DNA from 4 places in the Thioalkalivibrio sp. ALE28 genome. Region 2 is predicted to be linked to each of the others. Evidence: predicted binding sites of a transcription regulator. Region 2 holds the regulator's gene; each other region holds the start of a gene.
What was found. The regulator sigma-54, encoded in region 2, starts transcription at its own class of promoters, with help from an activator protein. The targets are predictions, from matches to a motif close to TGGCANGNTNCNTGCTT.
Positions count from the first base shown of each region.

Region 1: a site for sigma-54 is predicted at 2,714-2,730, ahead of flgB (flagellar basal body rod protein FlgB). Genes of this name have one in related genera too.
Region 3: a site for sigma-54 is predicted at 3,278-3,294, ahead of D105_RS0109845 (DUF4168 domain-containing protein). Genes of this name have one in related genera too.
Region 4: a site for sigma-54 is predicted at 1,797-1,813, ahead of glnL (nitrogen regulation protein NR(II)). Genes of this name have one in related genera too.

Region 1 is NZ_KB898096.1:165,580-171,334, reverse strand. It holds gene flgA (flagellar basal body P-ring formation chaperone FlgA) at 1-338, opposite strand, end outside; gene D105_RS0105875 (chemotaxis protein CheV) at 634-1,572, shown strand; gene D105_RS0105870 (protein-glutamate O-methyltransferase CheR) at 1,778-2,593, shown strand; gene flgB (flagellar basal body rod protein FlgB) at 2,812-3,219, shown strand; gene flgC (flagellar basal body rod protein FlgC) at 3,247-3,666, shown strand; gene D105_RS0105855 (flagellar hook assembly protein FlgD) at 3,678-4,352, shown strand; gene flgE (flagellar hook protein FlgE) at 4,390-5,628, shown strand; gene flgF (flagellar basal-body rod protein FlgF) at 5,661-5,755, shown strand, end outside.
Region 2 is NZ_KB898099.1:79,666-85,420, reverse strand. It holds gene D105_RS0108455 (KpsF/GutQ family sugar-phosphate isomerase) at 1-3, shown strand, start outside; gene D105_RS0108450 (HAD family hydrolase) at 3-542, shown strand; gene lptC (LPS export ABC transporter periplasmic protein LptC) at 581-1,126, shown strand; gene lptA (lipopolysaccharide transport periplasmic protein LptA) at 1,107-1,634, shown strand; gene lptB (LPS export ABC transporter ATP-binding protein) at 1,631-2,401, shown strand; gene D105_RS0108430 (RNA polymerase factor sigma-54) at 2,491-3,972, shown strand; gene hpf (ribosome hibernation-promoting factor, HPF/YfiA family) at 3,989-4,327, shown strand; gene D105_RS0108420 (PTS sugar transporter subunit IIA) at 4,331-4,798, shown strand; gene hprK (HPr(Ser) kinase/phosphatase) at 4,850-5,755, shown strand, end outside.
Region 3 is NZ_KB898101.1:46,630-52,384, reverse strand. It holds gene D105_RS0109865 (MBL fold metallo-hydrolase) at 1-437, opposite strand, end outside; tRNA gene D105_RS0109860 (tRNA-Gln) at 1,404-1,477, opposite strand; gene rpsI (30S ribosomal protein S9) at 1,521-1,913, opposite strand; gene rplM (50S ribosomal protein L13) at 1,945-2,373, opposite strand; gene D105_RS0109845 (DUF4168 domain-containing protein) at 2,612-3,133, opposite strand; gene D105_RS0109840 (sigma-54 dependent transcriptional regulator) at 3,428-4,855, opposite strand; gene D105_RS0109835 (ATP-binding protein) at 4,852-5,755, opposite strand, start outside.
Region 4 is NZ_KB898093.1:123,427-129,181, forward strand. It holds gene D105_RS0100590 (hypothetical protein) at 1-588, shown strand, start outside; gene D105_RS0100595 (DUF4124 domain-containing protein) at 700-1,332, shown strand; gene glnL (nitrogen regulation protein NR(II)) at 1,825-2,922, shown strand; gene ntrC (nitrogen regulation protein NR(I)) at 2,922-4,358, shown strand; gene D105_RS0100610 (dihydroorotate dehydrogenase) at 4,613-5,605, opposite strand; gene D105_RS0100615 (tRNA (cytidine(34)-2'-O)-methyltransferase) at 5,604-5,755, shown strand, end outside.

The sequences.
Region 1 (5,755 bases), on a different contig from region 2:
AGGTTGCGACTGGCCACCAGCACCTGAGCGTAACGTTCCACCGTGGCCGGGACATACAGCTGCCAGGTGACCGGGCCCGCACACTGAAGGTGGATCGCGGTATTGCCGTCGCGGCGGCCGCCGGGCGGGAAACGGGCGTTGAGTCCGTCATGGCAGTAGGCCAGCCGGAGCCGGTTGTCGAGCTGGCCGATCTCGATATTGATGTCGTCGCTATGTTCGGCGTCCAGCTCCTGCAACAGAAACTGTTCCGCGGCCGCGCGGATCTCCGCAACGGGGTGGATCTCGGCGTGGGCCGGCACGGAGAGCGCGAACCACGCCACGAGAGCCATGAGCCCCATGGGGATGCAGCGTGATGTACAGGTTGTATGTGGATGCATATGCCGGTCCTCGCCGCCCGAGGGAATACCCCGGGTCTGCCGCGTCCGTTCGCGGACCCGAAGCTATGCAGGTTTGATGCCAGTTGTCCGGGCGGTGCCCGACTCAAGGCCCGGCGTTCAATGCCGTTATCCCTGGGAAGCGGCGCCAGAAGGCGCATACAGGCGATTGCAAATGACAGCCCGGGGGTGCGCGGTGCACACTGAGCTCCCGGGAGCGGCTCGCGGCAGATGGGCGCGGGACAAGGAGAGCAGCACCATGAGTCAATTCATTGACGATGTGAACCAGCGAACGCAGCTGGTGGGTCAGAACCGGATGGAACTGCTGCTGTTCCAACTGGGTGGATCACAGACCTTCGGAATCAACGTGTTCAAGGTGCGCGAGGTGATCCCGTCGCCGCCGCTGCGCCAGATCCCGGGGTCGATGAGTGTGGTGCGCGGTGTGGCTACGCTGCGGGGCGGCACGGTGCCGATTATCGATCTGGCGCGCGCCATGGGCCTGCGCAGCGCGGCCGGTGCCAGCGACAGCGGCGACCAGAAGGTGGTGGTCACCGAGTTCAACCGTTCGGTTCAGGGGTTCTGGGTGTCGGCCGTGGACCGGATCGTGAATGTGAACTGGCAGGACGTGAAGTCCCCTCCGCGTGGTACGGGGCGCGAGTCCTTCCTGGTCGCGGTCACCGAGATCGACAACAAGCTGGTCGAGATCATCGACGTGGAACGGGTGCTTTCGATCGTCAATCCTCTGCCGACCGAGGTCTCCGAGTCCATCCGAGCGGACGCCACGCCAGCGGGGGGGAGCAAGGTCGTGATCGTTGACGACTCGGTCGTGGCGCGCAAGCAGATCGAGGGGGCGATTCGCGGTCTCGGGTTCGAATACGAGGTTTTCAAGGATGGTCAGGAGGCGCTCGACTTCCTGGAGCAGAAGGCCGGGGAGGGCCCGGTTCGCGACCAGATCGAGCTGGTGATCTCGGACATCGAGATGCCACGCATGGACGGCTATACGCTGACGGCGCGGATCCGGGACAATCCCGCCCTGAAAGATCTGAAGGTGCTGCTGCATTCCTCGTTGAGCGGCGAGTTCAATACCGACATGGTCAAGCGCGCCGGGGCCGATGCGTTTCTCTCGAAATTCAACCCCGACGAACTGGCCAACGCGGTGCTCGACCAGACCGGGCGCGAGGATCAACAGGTCGAATGACCGCCGGGGGGAACGGGGTTGCCGCCCGGCAAGGCCGGGGCGGCGTCACATGGCCGACAAGGGCCCAGTGTCGTGTCCCGCCTGCGACACCGTATACTGAAACCCGCTACCGGGGATTCCCCCTGCGTTTCGTGGCGCGGGCGCCGCTGTCAAGGACTCGTCATCAGGATGCTAATCACCATGGACTGTGCTCGGGGATGAACCGGTGATCGATTCCCGCGATTACGAGGAGTTTTCCCGCTTCCTGCAGGACTGCTGCGGCCTGGTGCTGGGTGACAGCCGTCAGTATCTGGTGTCGAGCCGACTGTCCCGGCTGCTCGACGAGTTCGACTTCAAGAGCGTGCCGGAGCTCCTGCACGCGATGCGGCAAGCCCCGAATCCGCGGCTGCGCACCCGTGTGATCGACGCGATGACGACCAACGAAACCTCGTGGTTTCGCGATGGCTTTCCGTTCGAGATCCTCCGGCATGTGTTGTTGCCGGAGCTGGCTGCGAAGGGAAGCAGCATCAAGGTCTGGTCTTCCGGCTGTTCCAGTGGCCAGGAGGCCTACAGCATCTCCATGGTCGTCTCCGAGTGGGAGGAATCCCGCCCCCCGCGCAAGGTGCCGGTATCCATCCTGGGGACGGACCTGTCGGAGAAGATCCTGGATGACGCCCGGCGGGCGGTCTACGACGGCCTGAGTATTGTGCGCGGGTTGAGCGAGAGCCGCCGCGCGCGCTTCTTCGAGACCGTGACGGACGGCCACAAGGTCGTTCCCGAGGTGCAGCGGCGCTGTCGTTTTCAGAAGCTCAACCTGATCGACAGCTACGCGGCACTGGGCAAGTTCGACCTGGTGTTCTGCCGCAACGTGCTGATCTATTTCTCCGGCGAGACCAAGCGACAGGTTCTTGACGGTATTGCCCGGCAGATGAATCCGGGCGGCTATCTGTTTCTTGGCGCTTCGGAGACGGCCGGCCCGTACACCAAGGCCTTCGAGACGGTTCGCACCGACTACGGCTCGGTCCTCCGGCTCAAATCCTGACGCCCCTCCGTCGCAGGGCCGCCAGGTCCGAAACGCCCGCGCAATGCGGCCGCGACTCGAATTGCCCCCTTCCCACGTTTCCCGCTAAGGGCGTCCCCAGCCGAGACGGATTCCCGTCGCTGGCATAGCGATTGCATCGGTCTCCTCGCAAAGGGCCGCAATGGCTGCGTCCCGGTTCTGGTAGCGAGGGTCCGCCACGGGCGGACAGGACGGAAACGATGAGTCTCTCTCTCGACAAGGCGATGGGCATCCTGCCGCAGGCGGTCAACGTGCGCGCCCAGCGCATGGAGCTGCTGGCCTCCAACATCGCCAATGCGGACACCCCGAACTACAAGGCGCGCGATATCGACTTTCGCGCGGTGCTCGAGTCCGCGGCGGGGAGCGGCAATCACTTGCCCATGGCGCGTAGCCAGGCGGCGCATATCGACCCCAATGCCGGGGCGATGAACGGGCAGGCCGAGGCGCTTTATCGCGTCCCGTCGCAGGCGTCCCTGGATGGCAACACGGTGGATCCGCAGATGGAACGTGCCGCCTTTGCCGAGAACGCGATCCAGTACCAGAGCAGTCTGGAATTCCTTAATCGCCGGGTCTCCGGCATCCGCGAAGCCCTGAGGGGCGACCGTTAACGCGGGCCTGATCGGGAGATCGATGTCGTGAGCAACATGTTCAGTCTGTTCAATACCTCGGCTTCGGCGCTGTCGGCGCAGTCGGTGCGCCTGAATACCGTCGCCTCGAATCTGGCCAACGCGAACACCGCCGCCACCAACCCGGACGAAGCGTATCGCGCCAAGCAGGTGCTGTTCCAGAGCGTGATGGATCAGGCCAACCCGAATGGTGCGGCGACGTCCGTGCGGGTGGCCGGCGTGACCGAGTCGCAGGCCCCGCCACAGGCCCACTACGAGCCGCACCATCCGCAGGCGAACGAGGAGGGCTACATCTTCCGCCCGGCGATCAGCGTGGTCGAGGAGATGGCCAACATGATGTCCGCCTCGCGCAACTACGAAGCGAACGTCGAGGTGATGGAGACCTCGCGTCAGCTGCTCCAGCGCACATTGCAGATCGGCCAAGGCTAGAGGAGCCCGCCATGACACAGATTTCCCCCGAATTGCTGGATCGCCTCGGCCTGTCGCGCCCGGAGAAGAAGCCGGAAGGCGAGATGGACCGCCTCGGGCAGTCCGACTTCCTCAAGCTGATGACCACCCAGCTGGAGAACCAGGACCCGATGGAGCCGATGGATAACGGTGATTTCCTCGGCCAGATGGCGCAGTTCTCCACCGTGACCGGCATCGAGCAGCTGTCCAAGTCCTTCGAGAAGCTGGCGCAGTCCCTGGGGCAGAACCAGACGCTGCAGGCGGCTTCGCTGGTTGGCAAGGATGTACTGGTGCCCGTCGAGTTTGGCGAACTGGGGCCCGACGGGCGGGTGAACGGCGCGGTCGATCTGGAGCGCGCCACCGAAGAGCTGCAGATCGACGTGTACAGCCCGAATGGCGAGCGCATTCGCCGCATGAATATGGGCGCTGCCGGCAGCGGCCTGCAGGAGTTCACCTGGGACGGCATGCGCGACGACGGCACCTTCGCGCCACCGGGCGTCTACGAATTCAAGGCCACGGCCCGCTCCGGGACCCAGTCGGAGGCCGTGGATACCTTTCTGGATGCCCGCGTGGAAAGCGTCGCGGTGGGCAGTGACTCCGGGCTGGCACTGACCGTGCAGGGCCTGGGCGAGATCAGCTTTTCGGATGTACGGCGGATTGGCGGCTGACGCCCCGCAACAAGAACCCTGACGGAGGAAACACCCCATGCCCTTCAATATCGGATTGAGCGGACTCAACGCGGCCCAGGCCGATCTGCAGACCACCGGTAACAATGTGTCCAACTCGGGGACCACGGGGTTTAAACGTTCCCGTGCCGAGTTCGGCGATGTGTTCGCCCAGAGCTTCGGCGGGATCAGCCAGACAGCCATCGGCTCCGGCACACGACTGCAGGCGGTCACCCAGCAGTTCTCGCAGGGACGGACCGAGTTCACCGAGAACGGCCTGGACCTGGCGATCAACGGCGAGGGCTTCTTCGTCCTGAACGACCAGGGCAGCACGGTGTACAGCCGGGCGGGGGCCTTCCAGGTCGACCGCGACGGGTACCTGGTGAACAACCAGGGCCTGCGCCTGCAGGGCTATGACGAGGCGGGTGGTACGAATCTCGGGGACTTGCGTCTGCAAACCGATACGGCCGCGCCCCAGGCCACCGAGAATCTCGAGGCACTGATCAATTTGCGTTCGGATGCGCCGGCCTTGAGCGCCGATCCGGCGGATTTCGATCTCGAGGATCCGGAGACCTACAACTTCTCGACCTCGCTCACGATGTATGACTCTCTGGGCATTGCGCGGGACGCCAACATCTACTTCGTCAAGACGGGGCAGAACGAGTGGAATGCCCATGTGGCGGTACGCAGGGAGGACGGTTCGCTGCAGGAGGTCGATTATCCCGGCGGGGTAGACGCCCTGGCTTTGCAGTTTGGATCGGACGGCGCGTTGGCCGCTGTGGTTCCGGACCCCGATGGTTTGACCGTTCCAGGAGCGACCTTGGATGGGGCGGATGATTTGGTCTTCGATATCGACTTCGACGGTACGACCCAGTTCGGCGGAGATTTTTCCGTCAATGACCTGAACCAGGACGGTTTTGCCTCTGGACAGCTCACCGGTATCGACATCGATCAAACCGGCGTGGTGTTCGCTCGTTTCACCAATGGGCAGTCGACGGAGCTGGGTCAGCTTGCGCTGGCGAATTTCCCCAATCCGCAGGGCCTGGAACAGCTGGGTGACAACAACTGGGCCGAAACCTTTGCAGCAGGTGATGTGCGCCTGGATCGGCCCGGATCCAGCAACTTGGGGTCGGTGCAGGCTGGGGCGCTGGAGGCCTCGAACGTGGATATCGCCCAGGAGCTGGTGAACCTGATCACCGCGCAGCGCAACTTCCAGGCGAATGCGCAGACGATCTCCACGGCCGACCAGGTTACCCAGACGATCATCAATATCCGCTAAGTATCGGATAAGTTGGTAAAGAGGGCTTGAGCATGGATCGATTTCTGTACATCGCGATGTCCGGTGCGAAGGAGACGATGCACGCACAGGCCATCAACAATCACAACCTCGCCAACGCCAATACCGA
Region 2 (5,755 bases):
TGATGAACCTGGATGCCGCGACCCTGCGCACCCGCCAGCAGGCCGTACGCCTGCTTATCCTGGACGTGGACGGCGTGCTGACCGACGGCAGCCTGTTCCTGGGCGATGGCGGCGAGCAGTACAAGGCCTTCAACAGCCGCGACGGCCACGGGATCCGCCTGGCGCTGGACGGCGGCCTCGACATCGCCATCCTGACCGGGCGCACCTCCGGGGTGGTCGAACACCGCATGCGGGACCTGGGCGTGGAGCACCTGATCCAGGGCCGCCGCGACAAGGGCGAGGCCCTGCACGAGTTGCTGCAGCGCACCGGCCATGACCCGGCGGAAGCCGCCTTCATGGGCGACGACATCGTCGATCTGCCGGCCATGCAGCGGGTCGGGCTCGGGATCGCGGTCGGGGACGCCCACCCGCTGGTATGCCGCCACGCCCAGTGGGTCACCGAGGCCCACGGCGGGCGCGGCGCCGTGCGCGAGGCCTGCGAGGGGCTGCTGGCCGCGCAGGACCGGCTGGACGCCCTGCTCGAGACCTACCTGAACGGATGAGCCGGCGGAGACGCAACCGGTACGGTCTGGCGCCGCCGTTGGTCCTGTTCACGCTGGCGTGCGCAAGCCCCGCAACCGCCGAGGTCACCCCGCCCGAGGGCGAGGTGACCCTGCAGATCGACGGATTCACGCTGCACGCCACCAGCGACGACGGTGAGCGGACCCACCGGCTGCAGGGCACCCGACTGCGCGAATTCGGCCGCGACGGGCCGCAGTGGGTGGATGACCCGGAACTCGACCTGTTCGCCGATGGCGGTATCGAATGGCGCTGGACCGCCCCGGCGGCCCTGCACCGCCCGGCTGACGAAACCCTGGACCTGGTCGGCCCCACCCACGGCGTACAACCAGCCCTCGGCGAACGCGTGCAGACGGTCATCGACTCGCGGGATGTACGCATCGCCACAGACACCATGGTCGCCACCTCGGACGCCCTCTCCACCCTGAACCAGCCCGGGCTGTTCCAGCGCGGCACCGGCCTGCGCGTGGACTCGCGAGCGGATACCATAGAGCTGTTCCATGACGTGTACTCGCTCTACAGCGAGGCGAGCGAGGAGGACCCCGCGCATGACCCCGATCCCGAATAGCCGCCGCCTGCCGGGCCTGCTTGCGGCGGCCGGCCTCCTCTCCGCCCTGCTGGCGACGCCGGCCCTGGGCCAGCAGGGGTCGGGACCCTCGCTGCCGGTGGAGATCACCGCCGACCACGCGGAGATGGACGAACGCCAGGGCCTGGGCACCTACACCGGGGACGTGATCGTGATCCGCGGCGACATGACGCTGGAGGCCGACACGGTCTACGTGCGCACCCGGGATCGTCGCCCCTACGAGATGGAGGCCCACGGCGAGCCGGCCCGCCTGGAATCCCCCGACCCCGAGACCGGCGAGATGCGCATCGCCACCGCGCTGCGCATCGACTACCTGCTGAACGATGACCGCATGATCCTCACCGACCAGGCCCATGTGATCACCGCCAGCGAAGAGGCGCGCGGCAAGCGCATCACCTACGACCTGACCACCGACGTGATCGAGGCCGAACGCGGCGAGGACGACAGCGAACGCGTACGCATCACCATCCAGCCACGCGACGACGAATGAACGCACCCGCCACCAGCCCGGCGCCGGCACCCGCCGAGGCCCGTGATCGCCTGATCGGGCGCGAACTGACCAAGCGCTACGGCCAGCGCACCGTGCTCGACCAGATGGATGTCGACCTCGCACCCGGTGAAGTGGTCGGCCTGCTGGGTCCCAACGGCGCCGGCAAGACCACCTGCTTCTACAGCCTGGTCGGGCTGATCCGCCCTAACGCCGGGCGCATCACCCTGGGCGGGCACGACATCACCCGCGCGCCCATCCACGTGCGCGCCCGCGCCGGTCTCGGCTACCTGCCCCAGGAGGCCTCGATCTTTCGCCGCCTGAGCGTGTGGGACAACCTGCAGGCCGTGCTGGAACTGCGCCCCGGCCTGGACCGCCACGAACGCCGGCGTATCGGCGACGCCCTGATCGAGGAGTTTCAGCTCGAGACCGTGCGCCACAGCCCCGGGATCGCGCTGTCCGGCGGCGAACGTCGGCGCGCCGAGATTGCGCGGGCCCTGGCCGGTGACCCGCAATTCATCTGCCTGGACGAGCCCTTTGCCGGGGTGGACCCGATCTCGGTGGGCGATATCCAGGATGTAATTCGCCACCTTGCAGCGCGCGGCATCGGGGTTCTGATCTCCGATCACAACGTGCGCGAAACCCTCGGGATCTGCCACAGGGCCTATATTCTGAGCGAGGGGCGCCTGCTGGCCGCCGGGACACCCGACGAGCTACTGGCCGATCCCCAGGTGCGCCGGGTCTATCTCGGCGAGAATTTCCGCCTGTGATTCCGGCACGCGCACAACCCGCGCCGGTGCACAAACCACGAGGCAGCATTTAAGATCGCTCTTATGGTCACCCGCGACCCGCACAGCCAATGCTGAAACCCGGCCTGAATCTTCAGCTGGGTCAAACGCTCACCATGACCCCGCAACTGCAGCAGGCGATCCGCCTGTTGCAGTTGTCCACGCTCGAGCTGCAGGTGGAGATCCAGCAGGCGCTGGAGAGCAACCCCATGCTGGAACAGGTGGAAGACGAGGACGACATGGGCGGGGCCGAGCGCCTGGACGCGGAGGGCGAGGTGGTGGAAGGCGACCGCATGGAGGCCACTACCACCAGCGATGACGTGATTCCCGAGGAGCTCACCACCGACAGCCGCTGGGACGACATCTACGAACCGCCGCCCGCCCCCAAGGGCGTGGATGACCGCGACCCACTGGAGAACACCAGTGACGATGACGGCGAGGGCCTGCAGGACCACCTGCTGTGGCAGCTGCACCTGAGCCACCTGACCCCGCGCGACCAGCGCATCGGCGCGGCCCTGATCGACGCGATCAGCCCCGATGGCTATCTCGAAGGCGACCTCGAGACCCTGGCCGAGACCATCAGCCGCGGCGAGGACGAACCCGTCGGCGTGGACGAGGTCGAGGCGGTCCTGCACTGGATCCAGCAATGCGACCCGCTGGGCGTGGGCGCGCGCGACCTGCGCGAATGCCTGGAGATCCAGCTGCGCGAACTGGCCCCGGACGCCCCCGCCCGCGAGGCCGCCCGGGCGATCCTGGAACACGGCATGGACAGCCTGGGCAAGCGGGATTACAAAGCCCTGCAACGCCAGTCGGGTGTGCGCGACCCGGACGAACTGGCGCGCGCCCTGGACCTGATCCGCACCCTGAACCCGCGGCCGGGCGCGCAGATCAGTGCCGCCACCTCCGAATACGTGGTGCCCGATGTCTACGTGCGCCACACCCCGGAGGGCTGGCGCGTGGAGCTGAACCCGGAGATCGCGCCACGCATCCGTATCAACGACCTCTACGCCGGCATGGTGCGCCAGGTATCGGATGCCCGCGACAGCGCCTTCATGCGCGACCAGCTGCAGGAGGCGCGCTGGTTCCTGAAGAGCCTGCACAGCCGCAACGACACCCTGCTGCGCGTCGCTGAGGCGATCGTCCATCGCCAGCAGGGCTTCCTGGAACACGGCGAGGTCGCGATGCAGCCATTGATCCTGCGCGATATCGCCGAGATCCTGGAGATGCACGAATCGACCATCTCCCGGGTCACAACCCAGAAATACATGCACACCCCGCGCGGGGTCTTCGAGTTCAAGTATTTCTTTTCCAGCCACGTCGGCACCAACGACGGTGGCGAGTGTTCCGCCACCGCCATCCGTGCCATGATTCGCGAATTGATCGACGACGAACCCGCGAACAAGCCGCTCAGCGATGCCCGGCTCGCCCAGATCCTGGCGGACCGGGGCATCAATGTGGCGCGTCGCACCGTAGCCAAGTACCGCGAGGCGATGCAGATCCCTTCATCCAGCGAACGCCGGCAGATGGCCTCCATGCCCACCGGCCACAAGTAACCAAGGAGTCCCGACCATGCAGATCAACCTGACCGGCCACCATGTGGACCTCACCGACGCCCTGCGCGACTACGTCAACGAGAAGTTCGCGAAGCTGGAGCGCCACTTCGACAAGGTCATCGACGTGCACGTCGTGCTGACCCACGAGAAGACCCAGAACCAGTTCAACAAGGCCGAGGCGAATCTCCAGGTCAGCGGCAATCACATCCACGCCGAGGCCTCCCACGAGGACATGTACGCCGCCATCGACGCGCTGATCGACAAGGTCGACCGCCAGCTGATCAAGCACAAGGAAAAGGTCAAGGATCATCACCGGGCCGAGGGCGCCCAGCGCAACCGCGAGCAGGCCTCCTGACCCATGTCCATTGCCGAGCTGATCACCGCCGAGCGCATCCGCCTGGAGCCGGAATGCTCCAGTCAGAAGCGGGCCCTGGAGGCCCTGTCGGAACTCCTCGCCGGCGGCGGTGATGCCGGCGGACCGGGCAGCACCGCGATCTTCGAGGCCCTGTCCGCGCGCGAAAAGCTGGGCTCCACCGGCCTGGGCCATGGGGTTGCGATCCCCCATGGCCGCCTGGCCGATCTCGAGGCTCCGCGCGTGGCCGTCCTGCGCCTGGAGAGCGGCGTCGACTTTGACGCCATGGACCACGAGCCGGTCGACATCCTGATCGCCCTGCTGGTCCCGGAGGCCGCCACCAGCGATCACCTCGACCTGCTGGCCCAGCTGGCGCGCGGGCTTTCGCAACCGGACACCATTGCCGCCCTGCGCCGGGCCGGCGATGCCGCCAGCCTGGAACAGGAACTCGTCCGCCGCTTCCGCGAGGGCTGATCCCGTGCGCCCCGCACCCTGCCACGCCACCGATCCCCGCCGGCCCTGCTCATGAACGAGGCACTGGGCGAAGGCGGGATTGCCCGCGACATCAACGTGGAGAGCCTGATCCAGGCTATGGGCAACCGCCTGGATCTGCGCTTCGTGCATGGCGAGCACGCCGCCCCCGACCGCAAGCTGGTCGGCGAGGACGGGGATGACCTGCCTCTGGCCGGCCACCTCAACCTGATCCGACCCAACCGCATCCAAGTCATCGGGGACTTCGAGGCCCGCTACATCGCCGGCCTCAGCGACGACCAGCGCAACGACCTGATCCTGGAGATGGCCCGCACCGGCACCACCGCGGTGATCTTCGCCGAGGACACCTGCCCGTTCTCGGAGATGCCCCATGCCCCGCAGGAGGCGCTGCCGCTGATCCTGTGCTCCAGCACCAGCAGCCACGAGATCATCGCGCTGCTGCGCTACTTCCTGCAGCAGCGTCTGGCGCACTTCGAAGTGCGCCATGGCGTGTTCATGGAGATCCTCGGCATCGGCGTCCTGATCAGCGGGGCCTCCAGCGTCGGCAAGAGCGAGGTGGCGCTGGAGCTGATCTCGCGCGGGCACCGCCTGATCGCCGACGATGCCCCCGAGTTCGCGCGCATTGCCCCCGACATCGTGCGCGGTCACTGCCCGGCCCTGCTCCAGGACCTGCTCGAGGTGCGCGGCCTGGGGGTGCTGAACATCCGCGCGATGTACGGCGACTCCGCAATCAAGGGCGGCAAGTACCTGCGACTGATTATCGACCTGCGCGATCACGGTGAACCCTCGCCGGTGCCCGACGACCGGCTGAACGGGCGCCGCGGCGAGATCGACATCCTTGGCCTGCGGATCCCGCTGATCAGCCTCCCGGTGGCGCCGGGTCGCAACATCGCGGTGATGATCGAGGCCGCCGTGCGCAACCACATGCTGCACATGCAG
Region 3 (5,755 bases), on a different contig from region 2:
ATGATCTGCGTGTCCTCGTCCACCCATGGCGTCAGCACCCCGCGACGCTGTTCCAGTCGCGCCACCGCGCCTGGCCCGCCGAGGTAGTCGCGTGCCCGTGCCTGACCGATGATCTTCGCGTCGGTATGGTCGGCGAACGCCTGCAGGCCGTAGATGTGGTCCGCATGGTAATGCCCGGCGATCACGTACTTGATCGGCTGGTCGGTCACCTCACGGATCCGGCGGATCATCTCGAAGCCCAGCGGCGGGGTCCCCAGGGCGTCGTAGACCACCACCCCTTCGTCGGTCACAACGAATCCGGCGTTCGATGTGTGCCCCTGGTTGTCAGGGTCCGGGATGCCGGAGATTCCGATCATGTACCAGGTGTCCGCGCCCTCCACTTCGTGGGCGGTGGTATCGACGGTCACGGGCTCGTAGGGGTTATCGGGTACCGACATCTTTGCTCCACTCCTCTTCTTGATGCGTATCCATTCGGCCCGTGGACGGGCTCTGGGTTATTGGACGGAGAAAAGACCGTAGAATTCCCTGCAATTCCCGATCCCCGCCCGGGGATTGTAGCGGAGCCGGGGACAACGATGAGAAGCCACCCGAGGAGCACAACCCAGAAGAGGCCGGGCCAACAGCCCTCCACCTTCGGCAGGACGCAGATTGACGCCGCAGGGCCTGAGGGAATGATTGCCACTCACGGGCGCGATCGTGCCTGACCCGTGCCAGAAGCACCGCATGGTTGGTTGCCCGTCAATGCTGAAATGCGGACATGCCAAACCGAGGGGCACACCGCTATGGCGGGGGACCAGGATGATTCGGCGGCTGCCCCGCCTCACCCCTTTGGGGCTGCACGCGCGGCGCGCGCGCAGTGCTCCGCTGCGCTTCGCCGAACCTTCCAGGTTCGAACCCTGGACTCGCTCAAGTATCCATAGAAAAGGGCCCCACGAGGGGGCCTTTACCGAAGGTCGCGACCAGTTTGAGGCAAATGGCGGGGAGCCCCATTGAGGGGCACACCGCCATGGCTGGGGGACCAGGATGATTCGGCGGCTGCGCCGCCTCACCCCTTCGGGGCTGCACGCGCGGCGCGCGCGCAGTGCTTCGCTACGCTTCGCCGAACCTTCCAGGTTCGAACCCTGGACTCGCTCAAATATCCATAGAAAAGGGCCCCGCGAAGGGGCTTCACCTGAAGGAGTGACCATTCTGAAGCAAATGACGGTGAGCCCCATCGAGGGGCACACCGCCATGGCTGGGGGACCAGGATGATTCGGCGGCTACGCCGCCTCACCCCTTCGGGGCTGCACGCGCGGCGCGCGTGCAGTGCTCCGCTGCGCTTCGCCGAACCTTCCAGGTTCGAACCCTGGGCTCGCTCATATATCCATAGAAAAAGGCCCCACGAGGGGGCCCTTTTCTATGGATGGCTGGGGGACCAGGATTCGAACCTGGGTTGACGGAGTCAGAGTCCGTAGTCCTACCGCTAGACGATCCCCCAGTAAACCGGATCGCGTGCGTCCCGCAGAAACTCGAGGCGAATTTTAACGCTTCGAGTACTGGGTTGCACGACGGGCCTTGCGCAGGCCGATCTTCTTCCGCTCCACCTCGCGGGCATCGCGGGTCAGATGACCACCACGACGCAGCGGCGAGCGCAGCTCTTCGTTGTACTGCACCAGGGCGCGGGCAATGCCCAAGCGGATCGCACCGGCCTGGCCGTTACCACCACCGCCCTCGACGGTTGCGATCACGTCGAAGTTTTCGGTGGACTCGGTCGCCTCCAGCGGCTGGCGCACGACCATGCGCGAGGTCTGGCGGCCGAAGAACTCGTCCAGCGGCTTCTGGTTAACCGTGATGTTGCCCGTACCCGGGCGCAGGAAGACGCGCGCAGCGGCGGTCTTGCGGCGGCCGGTGCCGTAATACTGATTGGTAGCCATTCGGATCGATTCCCTTGCTGATTCTGGCGGCTCAGACTTCGAGCGGCTGCGGCTGCTGGGCCGTATGCCGGTGTTCGGTGCCGGCGTAGACCTTGAGCTTCTTGAACATGGCCCGGCCAAGCGGGTTGCGCGGCAGCATGCCCTTCACGGCAAGCTCCAGCACCTTCTCCGGATGACGCTCGATCATCTGGGTGAAGTTGGCTTCCTTGATGCCACCCGGATAACCGGTGTGGTGGAAGTACTTCTTGTCCATGGCCTTGTTGCCGGAGACGCGAATCTTCTCCGCGTTGATCACGACGATGTAGTCGCCGGTATCGACATGCGGCGTGTACACGGGCTTGTGCTTCCCGCGCAGGCGGCGTGCGATCTCGGTGGCGAGTCGGCCGAGGGTCTTGCCGTCGGCGTCGACGAGAAACCAGTCGCGTTCGACTTCGGCCGGCTTGGCGCTGATGGTACTCATGATGTTCGATGCTCCGAGGTCGGGGCGATTCAGAAAGCGCGCAAGAATAACGCTTCCCTTCACCCGATTCAAGCAAAAGGGACAATTCGCGAGACGGGCCGTGCTCGACGTCCACCGGAGGCGACGTGGCGGGCCGGGGCCTGCGCGAACGCCCTCCGCACATAATAAAGGGGCCGCCCCGAAGGGCGGCCCCCCTTGCAGGCCCCGGGCGCAAGGCCCGGGGCGGCACACAACCCGTTTACAGCTGGGCTTCGGCGCGCTCCTGCACTTCCTGCATCAGCTCGGGGTCGTTCTGCAGGGCCATGGCGACTTCGTTGTATTCCTCGACGCTCATGCCCGCATCTTCCACGGCGCTGACCATTTCGTCCTGAGCTTCCTGCTGCATGGACTGCGCCTCGGTCTCGTCCTCGGCGTTCTGCAGGCGGTCGGCGAAGTCCTCGCGCACTTCCTGCACCGCGACAAAGGCGGTCACGAAGGTGTCGATGTCCCCTTCGCTCAGGTCCACCTCGGGGGCTTCCTGCATCGGGGCACCGCCCTGGGCCGCGCCACCCTGGGCGCCACCCTGCGGCGGCTGGCCGCCCTGGGCACCGCCACCGGCGCCGGCACCGCCTTCCTGGGCCGGGGGCTGGCCACCCTGGGCGCCGCCCATGTCGCCACCGCCGGCGCCGCCTTCGGCACCACCATACTGCGCGGAGGCCGCGCCACCCACGGCAAACAGGGAGGTCAGGGCCATTGCGAGGATCGTCTTGCGCATATTCATCATGTTGCTCCTTTTCCTTTGGTTCGATCGGATCTCGCGGCCGACCGGGACCCGCTCGAGGCGCCCCCGGTCCAGCCGCGCCGCAACCGTGTGAGGAGGAATGAGCCCGTGCGGGCTGCGCTTCTCCGATTGCTGCCCGAAGAGGAGCAGGCATCGTGCCAACAATGGCAACCGGGGAGACATTCTATAGTAATCAGATGGTTAGGACTGAATCAGCTGACATGGCGTCCGCCGACGGCGGGATTGTGAATGGGTCATAATGACACATGGGTCAGCTCGACCCGGGTCAGGATGTCACGACGGGTCGGATTCGCCGAGCTTGCGGTAGAGCGTCTTGCGTCCGATGCCGAGGATGCGCGCGGCCCGCTGCTTGTTGCCGTCCACGTGCTCCAGGACCCGCTGAATGTAGTCGCGCTCACGCTCTTCCAGCGTCGGCCATTGGGTGTCGTCGCCGACTCCCGCTACGGGTAACACCTCTGCGCCGGCACCACCGGCGGCCACACCCGCATCTTCGCCGCCGATCGCGAACACGCGTTCCGGCAGGTCCCGGGTCTCGATCACCTCGCCCGTGGCCAGGGTGGCGGCGCGCTCGATGAGGCTGGCCAGTTCGCGTACGTTCCCGGGGAAGGGGTAGCGCACCAGCGCGCGCAGGGCCTCCGGGCTGAGACGCCGCTCGGGCAGGCCTCGGGCCAGGGCTTGCTGGCGCAGGAACTGCAGGGCCAGGTACTCGATATCGTCACCGCGTTCTCGCAGCGGCGGGATCTCGATGCGGAAGGTCTCCAGGCGATAGTAGAGATCCTCGCGGAAACGGCCGTCGGCCATGTGCGCCTGCAGGTCCTGGTGGGTGGCCGCGACGATACGCACATCCGTCTCGATCTCCTCGTTGGCGCCCACCGGGCGCACCCGTCCGTCCTGCAGCAGGCGCAGCAGCTTGCTTTGCATCGCCACCGGCATCTCGGCGATCTCGTCCAGGAACAGGGTTCCCCCATGTGCCTCGGTGAACAATCCTCGACGGGCACCCTTGGCCCCACTGAAGGCACCCGCAACATGCCCCAGCAGCTCCGACTCCAGCAGGGCCTCGGGGATGCCGGCGCAGTTGAGCGCGACGAACGGCCCGTGCGCCCGGTCACTTTCCGCGTGCAGCGCCCGCGCCACGAGTTCCTTGCCGGTCCCGGACTCGCCGGTAATCAGGACGCTGCCGTCGGCGGCCGCGATCCGCCGGATCAGGTCGAACATCTGCAGCATGGCCGGACTGTGTCCCTGCATGCCATGAAACCCGTCGGCCCGGGCGAGCACCTCGCGATAGCGCCGCACCTCGTCCTTCAGGCGACGCGCCTCGGTTACCCGGTCCGCAGCCAGGCGCAGATGATCGAGGTCCACCGGCTTGGTCAGAAAGTCGTCCGCCCCCGCCTTCAGCGCGGCCACGGCCTGGTCGATGGTCCCGAAGCCCGTCAGCATGATGAAGCCCGGCGCCGGCACCCGGGCGCGCGCGTCCTCGAGCACCTGAAACCCGTCGGCGCCCGGCAGACGCAGGTCACTGACCACCAGACTGAAGGCCTGCTGTGCCAGTGCCCGCGCGGCGTCCTCGGCGCTGCCTACCGCGGTGACCGCGTAGCCGGCCTCGGCCAGCTCCTCGTGCAGCAATTCGCGATGTCCGCGGTCGTCTTCGACGACAAGGACCGATTCCGGGGGCGCGGCGGGTGTTTGTGGCGCGGCGCTCATAGGCGCGTCTCCTGCGGTTCGTCAGTGGCCAGCGGCAGATGCACGACAAAGCGGGTCTCCCCGGGCACGCTGCGATCCAGCGCGACCGTGCCGCGATGATCTTCCAGTGCCACCTGGACAACAGCCAGCCCCAGTCCGGTTCCCTCGCCCGTGGGTTTGGTGGTGAAGAAGGGCTCGAACAGGCGCGCCGCCTGTTCGTCGTCGATCCCGCGCCCGGCGGTCGGACCGTCATCGGCCACCACCAGGGTTACCCGGTCGGCCTCCGCCCGCCAGTGGACCCGCACCTCACCGGCGGCCGCCTGGGCCGCGTTCTCCAGCAGGTTCTCCAGCGCCTGTCCGAGGCGCAGACGATCGGCCGCGACGACCAGCGCCTCCCCGTCCACCTGGAACCGGATCGCGTCGGGCGCGTGCCGCGCGCGCACCCGCTCGACCAGGTCGCCGACCAGTTGCGCGAGGTCCAGGGGGCGTTCCTGCAGGGGATTGCGACGGGCAAAGTCCAGCAACTGCCGCACGATGGTCTCCACCCGCTCGAGTTCGGCCTGCAACGCCTCCATCTCCTTGCGCGCAGGATCCGGCTCCGGCAGGCGGCGAATGGCCCGCTGCACCCGCCCGGCAATAATCCCGAGCGGTGTCCCCAGCTCATGCGCCACACCGGCCGCGAGCTGGCCGATCGCCGCCAGCTTCTCCGAGTGCCGCAGCTTTTCCTCGAGCCGCACCTGCTCGTGGCGCTGCGCCTCCAGTTCCGCCTCCGAGGCCTCGCGGCGCTCCATCATGCGGTTCATCGAGACCGCCAGCCCGCGCAGTTCGGCCGGCCCGTCCTCCGGCGCCCGCAGGCCGCGCTGGCCATCGCCGATCGCGCGCATCGCGGCCATCAGGCGCGACACATGCCGGCCGACGGCG
Region 4 (5,755 bases), on a different contig from region 2:
GGCAGTCTGGAGGCCCTGGGCGAGCGCGCCGCCGACTGGCAGGGGCGTCACACGGCCGGGGCCTTGCCCGTCGGCGAGGGCTACCGGCGCGGGGTGCTGCAGCAGCAGATGCGCGAGCGCGCCGATGCGATGGCGTCCACGCTGGATGCCGAGTCCCGGGCGATCCTGGACGCCGAGCTGCACCACCAGGGGCTCTACCGTTTCGAGGACCTGCCGCTGGCGGGAAGCTACTGGCAGTCCGTGCGCATCTACCCGGAAGGTGCCGGTCTTGCCGATCTGGTGATCCCGCCCGCGCCGGTACCGGCCTTCTGGCAGCTCGCGCGAATCGCCCTGGCGCTCGCCGTGGACGCCTCCGGGCAGCCGGATGCCGAGCGGTACCGGGCCGTGCTGGCCGGGTTCAATGCCCGGCGGCCACTGACTGCAATCGAACGCGGGGCGGCGCCCACGATGCTCCGCCTGGCTGCGCTGGATGACTGGCTGTCCGCGCTGGAGTCGGGAGCGGCCGCGGCGGCCGAGCGGGATCGCCTCGCGACCCTGCAGGCCGATGCGGCGCGGCTGCAGGGCGTCTGGGTTCGCGCGGCCGCCTGATCCCGGCTGGCCCGTGCCGGTGGCGCGGGAGCTTCCGGGCTTGTGGTGGTCCGAACGTACACGGGAGGCAGGGTGGTGGTGCCGCGCCATCCCGCCCAAGGAGGAAGACCCATGTTCCGAACCACGCTCTGGCTGGCCTTGTCGCTGGCTGTCCTTCTCGCCCCGGCGCTTGCGAGTGCCGACGTCTACCGCTGGACCGACGATCAGGGCAATGTCCATTTTGGCGACCGCCCGCCCGAGGGGCGCGCCAGCGAGCCCGTGGACGTGCGCGAGCCCATGCGCGCGGTCCCGCTGGAAGGTGCGCGGGAGATTCTCGAGCGGCCCGTGCGGCCCCGCGGTCAGCCGGAGGCGGAGGGTGCGTACACGCGGGTCGCAATTGCCCGTCCGGAGGATGGTTCGGGGGTGCGGGCGAACGACGGCAATGTGAGTGCCGAGCTGGATCTCGAGCCAGCGCTGGATGCCGACGCCGGCCATCGCGTGATCTGGGTGCTGAACGGCGAGGAGGCGGGCGAGGGCCAGTCGCCCACGGCGACCTTCGAGGGGCTGAACCGCGGCGAGCATACGCTGCAGGCCCGGATCGTGGACGCATCCGGCGAGGAGCTGGGGGCGAGCGCGACCATCGAGTTCAACGTGTTGCGGATGGCCATTCCGCGCGAGCAGCAACAGCAGCAGCGGCCGCAGCAATTCCCGCCCGGGGGTGCGCCGCAGGCGCCCAGGGCCCCGCAGGCACCCAGGGCGCCCTAGGGAGACGCTGATTGAATCGCACGTCCGCGTTGGTGCCCCCTGTTTTCCGAGACAAGGCGCGTCGTGCAGCGGGTAGTGGTTCTACCCGCAAGCGGCGCAACGCAGGATCGGGGAACAGGGGGCACCAACCCCGCAAGCTATTGAAAGAAGGGGCTCGGCCGCTTTTGCGGGGGAGCGGCGTTGCGGTTCCCTTGTGCAGAGTGACTGCACGGCAGTCACCGCGCCTTGTTCGCACGCAAAAGCGACTCGAGCGCGAACGCGCGATTCAATCAGCGTCTCCCTGGCCGGTGACGCCGGCTCCGAATTAACAACCTCGATCTCTGCACTTAAATAGCGCAAACAACGCCCCATGATGGTGCTATGATTGCACCATCATAGGGCGTTTTGGGTTCTGGGGGTTGGCGATTCGGCTGCGTTTTGTGACCGTGCCCCCGGCTTCGGCGCCCCGCCTGGCGATTCCTGCTTGGCGCGATTCCTGCTTGAGGCCTCTTGATGACCACGCCCGCTTCCAATTCCGGCCCGGCCACCCCGCCCTGGTGGGACGACCTCTCCACGGCCGTGCTGGTGACCGATGCCGAGCTTTGCCTGCTGAGCATGAACAGCGCCGCCGAGGTGCTGCTCGGTCTCAGTCGCGAACGCATCGTCGGGCATGGTCTGGGCCAGTGGCTCAAGCTGGACCGGAATCTGTCCAGCCGCCTGCGCTCGGCGCTGACGCTGGATCAGCCGATCACCCTGCGCGCGCGCCAGATGGAGCCGCTGCGGGCCGAAAGTTTCCTCGCCGACGTGGTCATCACCCCGCTCCGTGGCGAGGGCGACAAGCCGGGGCAGTTGCTGTTCGAGCTGAATGCGATCGATCGCCACGAGCGCATCAGCCGCGAGGAGCAGTTACAGAAGCAGCAGGCGATCACCCGCGCGGTGACCCGGGGGCTGGCCCACGAGATCAAGAACCCGCTGGGCGGACTGCGGGGGGCGGCGCAGTTGCTTGCCAGCGAACTGGACGACTCGGGCCTGAAGGAATACACCCAGATCATCATTCGCGAGGCCGACCGGCTGCGCAGCCTGGTCGATCGCATGCTGGGGCCGAACAACCTGCCGCGGCGCGAGCCCGTCAACCTGCACGAGGTGCTGGAGCACGTGCGGGGCCTGGTCAGTGTGCAGCTGCCGCTGGGGCTGAAGATCCGCGGCGACTATGACCCCAGCATCCCGGACGTGCAGGCCGATCGCGACATGCTGGTGCAGGCGATCCTGAATCTGGTGCAGAACGCGGTGCATGCGCTGGAGGACGGGGGCGAGATCACCCTGAGCTCGCGCATCCTGCGCCAGTACACCATCTCCGGCCATCGCCACCGCCTGGTCGCCAAGCTGAGCGTGCGCGACAACGGGCCCGGTATCCCGGAGGAGATCCGCGAACGCATCTTCTTCCCCATGGTGACCGGCCGCGCCGCCGGGACCGGGCTCGGGTTGCCCATTGCCCAGAGCCTGATCCAGCTGCACGACGGTCTGATCGAATGCCATTCGCGCCCGGGGGCGACCACGTTCGACATCCTGCTGCCCCTTGAACCCCCGAAGGCCCGGGAGGCCAGGAAGTGATGGAGCCCACTGTCTGGATCATTGACGACGACGACTCGATTCGCTGGGTGCTGGAGCGTGCCCTCCAGCGTCACGCGATCGCGGTGCGCGGCTTCGAGACCGCGGACGCCGCCTGGGCGGCGCTCGACCGGGACCCGGTGCCGGACACCATCGTCGCCGATATCCGCATGCCGGGCCTGAATGGCCTGGACTTCCTCGCGCGCATGCAGACGCGCCCCGATCCGCCGCCGGTGATCATCATGACGGCCTTCTCCGATCTGGAGAGCGCCGTGGGCGCCTACCAGACCGGGGCCTTCGAGTACCTGCCCAAGCCGTTCGATGTGGACGAGGCCGTGGCTCTGGTGCAGCGGGCACTGGAGGCGCGGCGCGCCGGGCAGGACAACGGCACCGCTGGCCCCGAGATCGAGGAAACCCCGATCATCGGCGAGGCCCCGGCGATGCAGGAGATGTTCCGCGCCATCGGCCGCCTGTCGCGCAGCAACATCACCGTGCTGATCAACGGGGAGTCGGGCACCGGCAAGGAACTGGTCGCCCGTGCCCTGCACCAGCACAGCCCGCGCGCCGATCAGCCGCTGATTGCCCTGAATACCGCGGCCATCCCCAAGGATCTGCTGGAGAGTGAACTCTTCGGCCACGAACGTGGTGCGTTTACTGGCGCCAACCAGAGCCGCAAGGGCCGTTTCGAACAGGCCGATGGTGGCACGTTGTTTCTCGACGAGATCGGCGACATGCCGTTCGACCTGCAGACCCGGCTGCTGCGCGTGCTGTCCGATGGCACCTTCTACCGCGTGGGTGGCCATACGCCGATCCGGGTGGACGTGCGCATCATCGCCGCGACCCACCAGGATCTGGAGGAACGCGTGCGCGCGGGGCTGTTCCGCGAGGATCTGTTCCACCGTCTGAACGTGATCCGGATCCATGTGCCGTCCCTGCGCGAGCGCCCGGAGGACATCCCGCTGCTGGTGCAGCATTTCATGGCCGAGGTGGCGCAGGAACTGGGGGTCGAAGCCAAGACCATGCGCCCCGAGGTGGTGGCGGAGCTGCAGCGCCTGCCCTGGCCGGGCAACGTGCGTCAGCTGGAGAACACCTGCCGCTGGCTGACCGTGATGGCGTCGGGCCGCGAGGTCCACCTGGACGACCTCCCGGCCGAGCTGCACCAGCCCGCCGAGACCCGGGCCGAGCCGGACGGTGGTCCGGCCGGCGTGGTCGCCGGCCCGCGGGACTGGACGGCCGAACTGGCCCAGGTGGCCCGCCAGCACTGGCAGCGTGGAGACCAGGACCTGCTGGGTTCGGTGCTGCCGCAACTGGAGCGCACGGTGATCCGCGAGGCCCTGAACGCCACCGGCGGCCACCGCCAGCAGGCGGCGGCCCTGCTCGGCTGGGGGCGCAACACCCTCACCCGCAAGATCCACGAACTCGGCCTCGACGACGACTAGGCTGATTTCACCACGAAGCCCACGAAGGCACGAAGAACGGCCAGGTCAAAAGCGGTTCACAGGAAGAAGGGAAGATGGGAAGGGTTTTTGGGTAAAGGCCGCTGGCCCGTGTCCTGGGGCCTGCCCGGCGGGTTGATCAGTCCCGGGGCACCATTCCCGCATTCTTCCGTCCTTCCCATCTTCCTGTTAATGCTCTATCGCTTTTGACCTGGCCGTTCTTCGTGCCTTCGTGTGCTTCGTGGTGAAACAGGCCTTCAGGTGGTGGGGTCCTGCGGGGCGGGCGGGGCGCAGGCGGAGACGGCGCCGTTGAGTTGCAGGGTGCCGGTCAGGTCGCGTACGTGGGTGTAGCCGTGGCGGTCCATGTAGTCGCTGATGCCGTGGAGGATCCTGGGCAGGCACAGCGGGTCGTAGAACAGCCCGGTGCCCACGCCGACGGTGCTGGCCCCGGCGATCAGGAATTCCAGCGCGTCGGTGGCGTTCATCACGCCGCCCTGTCCGATGATCGGCACGTTGTGGGGCGCGGCCACCTGATAGACCTGCTGGACCTTCAGCAGCGCGATCGGCTTGATCGCGGGCCCCGAGAGTCCGCCCTGGTTGTTGCCAATCACTGCGCGCCGGTTCTCGACGTCCACCGCCATGCCCATCAGCGTGTTGATCACCGCAAAAGCATCGGTGCCGGCCTCGATGCAGCGGCGGGCGTTTTCGGCGATGTCGGTCTGGTTGGGCGAAAGCTTGGTGATCAGCGGCTTGGAGGTGACCTTGCGGCAGGCCTCGACCACGCGCGCGGACATGTCCGGGTCGTTGCCGAAGGCGACGCCGCCTTCCTTTACATTGGGGCAGGAGATGTTGATCTCGATGGCGTCGATGGGCGAGTCGTCGAAGCGGCGGGTGACCTCGATGTACTCCTCGATGGTGGAGCCGGAGACATTGGCAAAGAAGCGGGTCTCCTCGAAGTCCAGCTGCGGCAGGGTGTGGTCCACCACGTGGTCCACGCCCGGGTTCTGCAGGCCGATGGCGTTGAGCATGCCGTCCGGGGTCTCGTAGACCCGGTGCGGCGCGTTGCCCAGACGGGCCTGGCCGGTGGTGCCCTTCAGGCAGATCGCACCGGCGTCGCGATTGGAGAAGCCGGCCACGCGGGTGTACTCCTCGCCGAAGCCGACGCAGCCGGACAGCAGCACCAGCGGCGTGTTCAAATGCAGCCCGCAGAACTCCAGGGCCAGCCGCGGATCGGTGCGCGAATCACTCATGCTTCACATCGTCCTCTTTCAACCGGAGATCCCGCCGAACACCGGCAACATCATTCGTCTGGCAGCCAATACCGGCGCTGCGCTGCACCTGATCCATCCGCTCGGCTTCGAGCTGGACAGTGCGCGGGCGCGCCGCGCCGGGCTCGATTA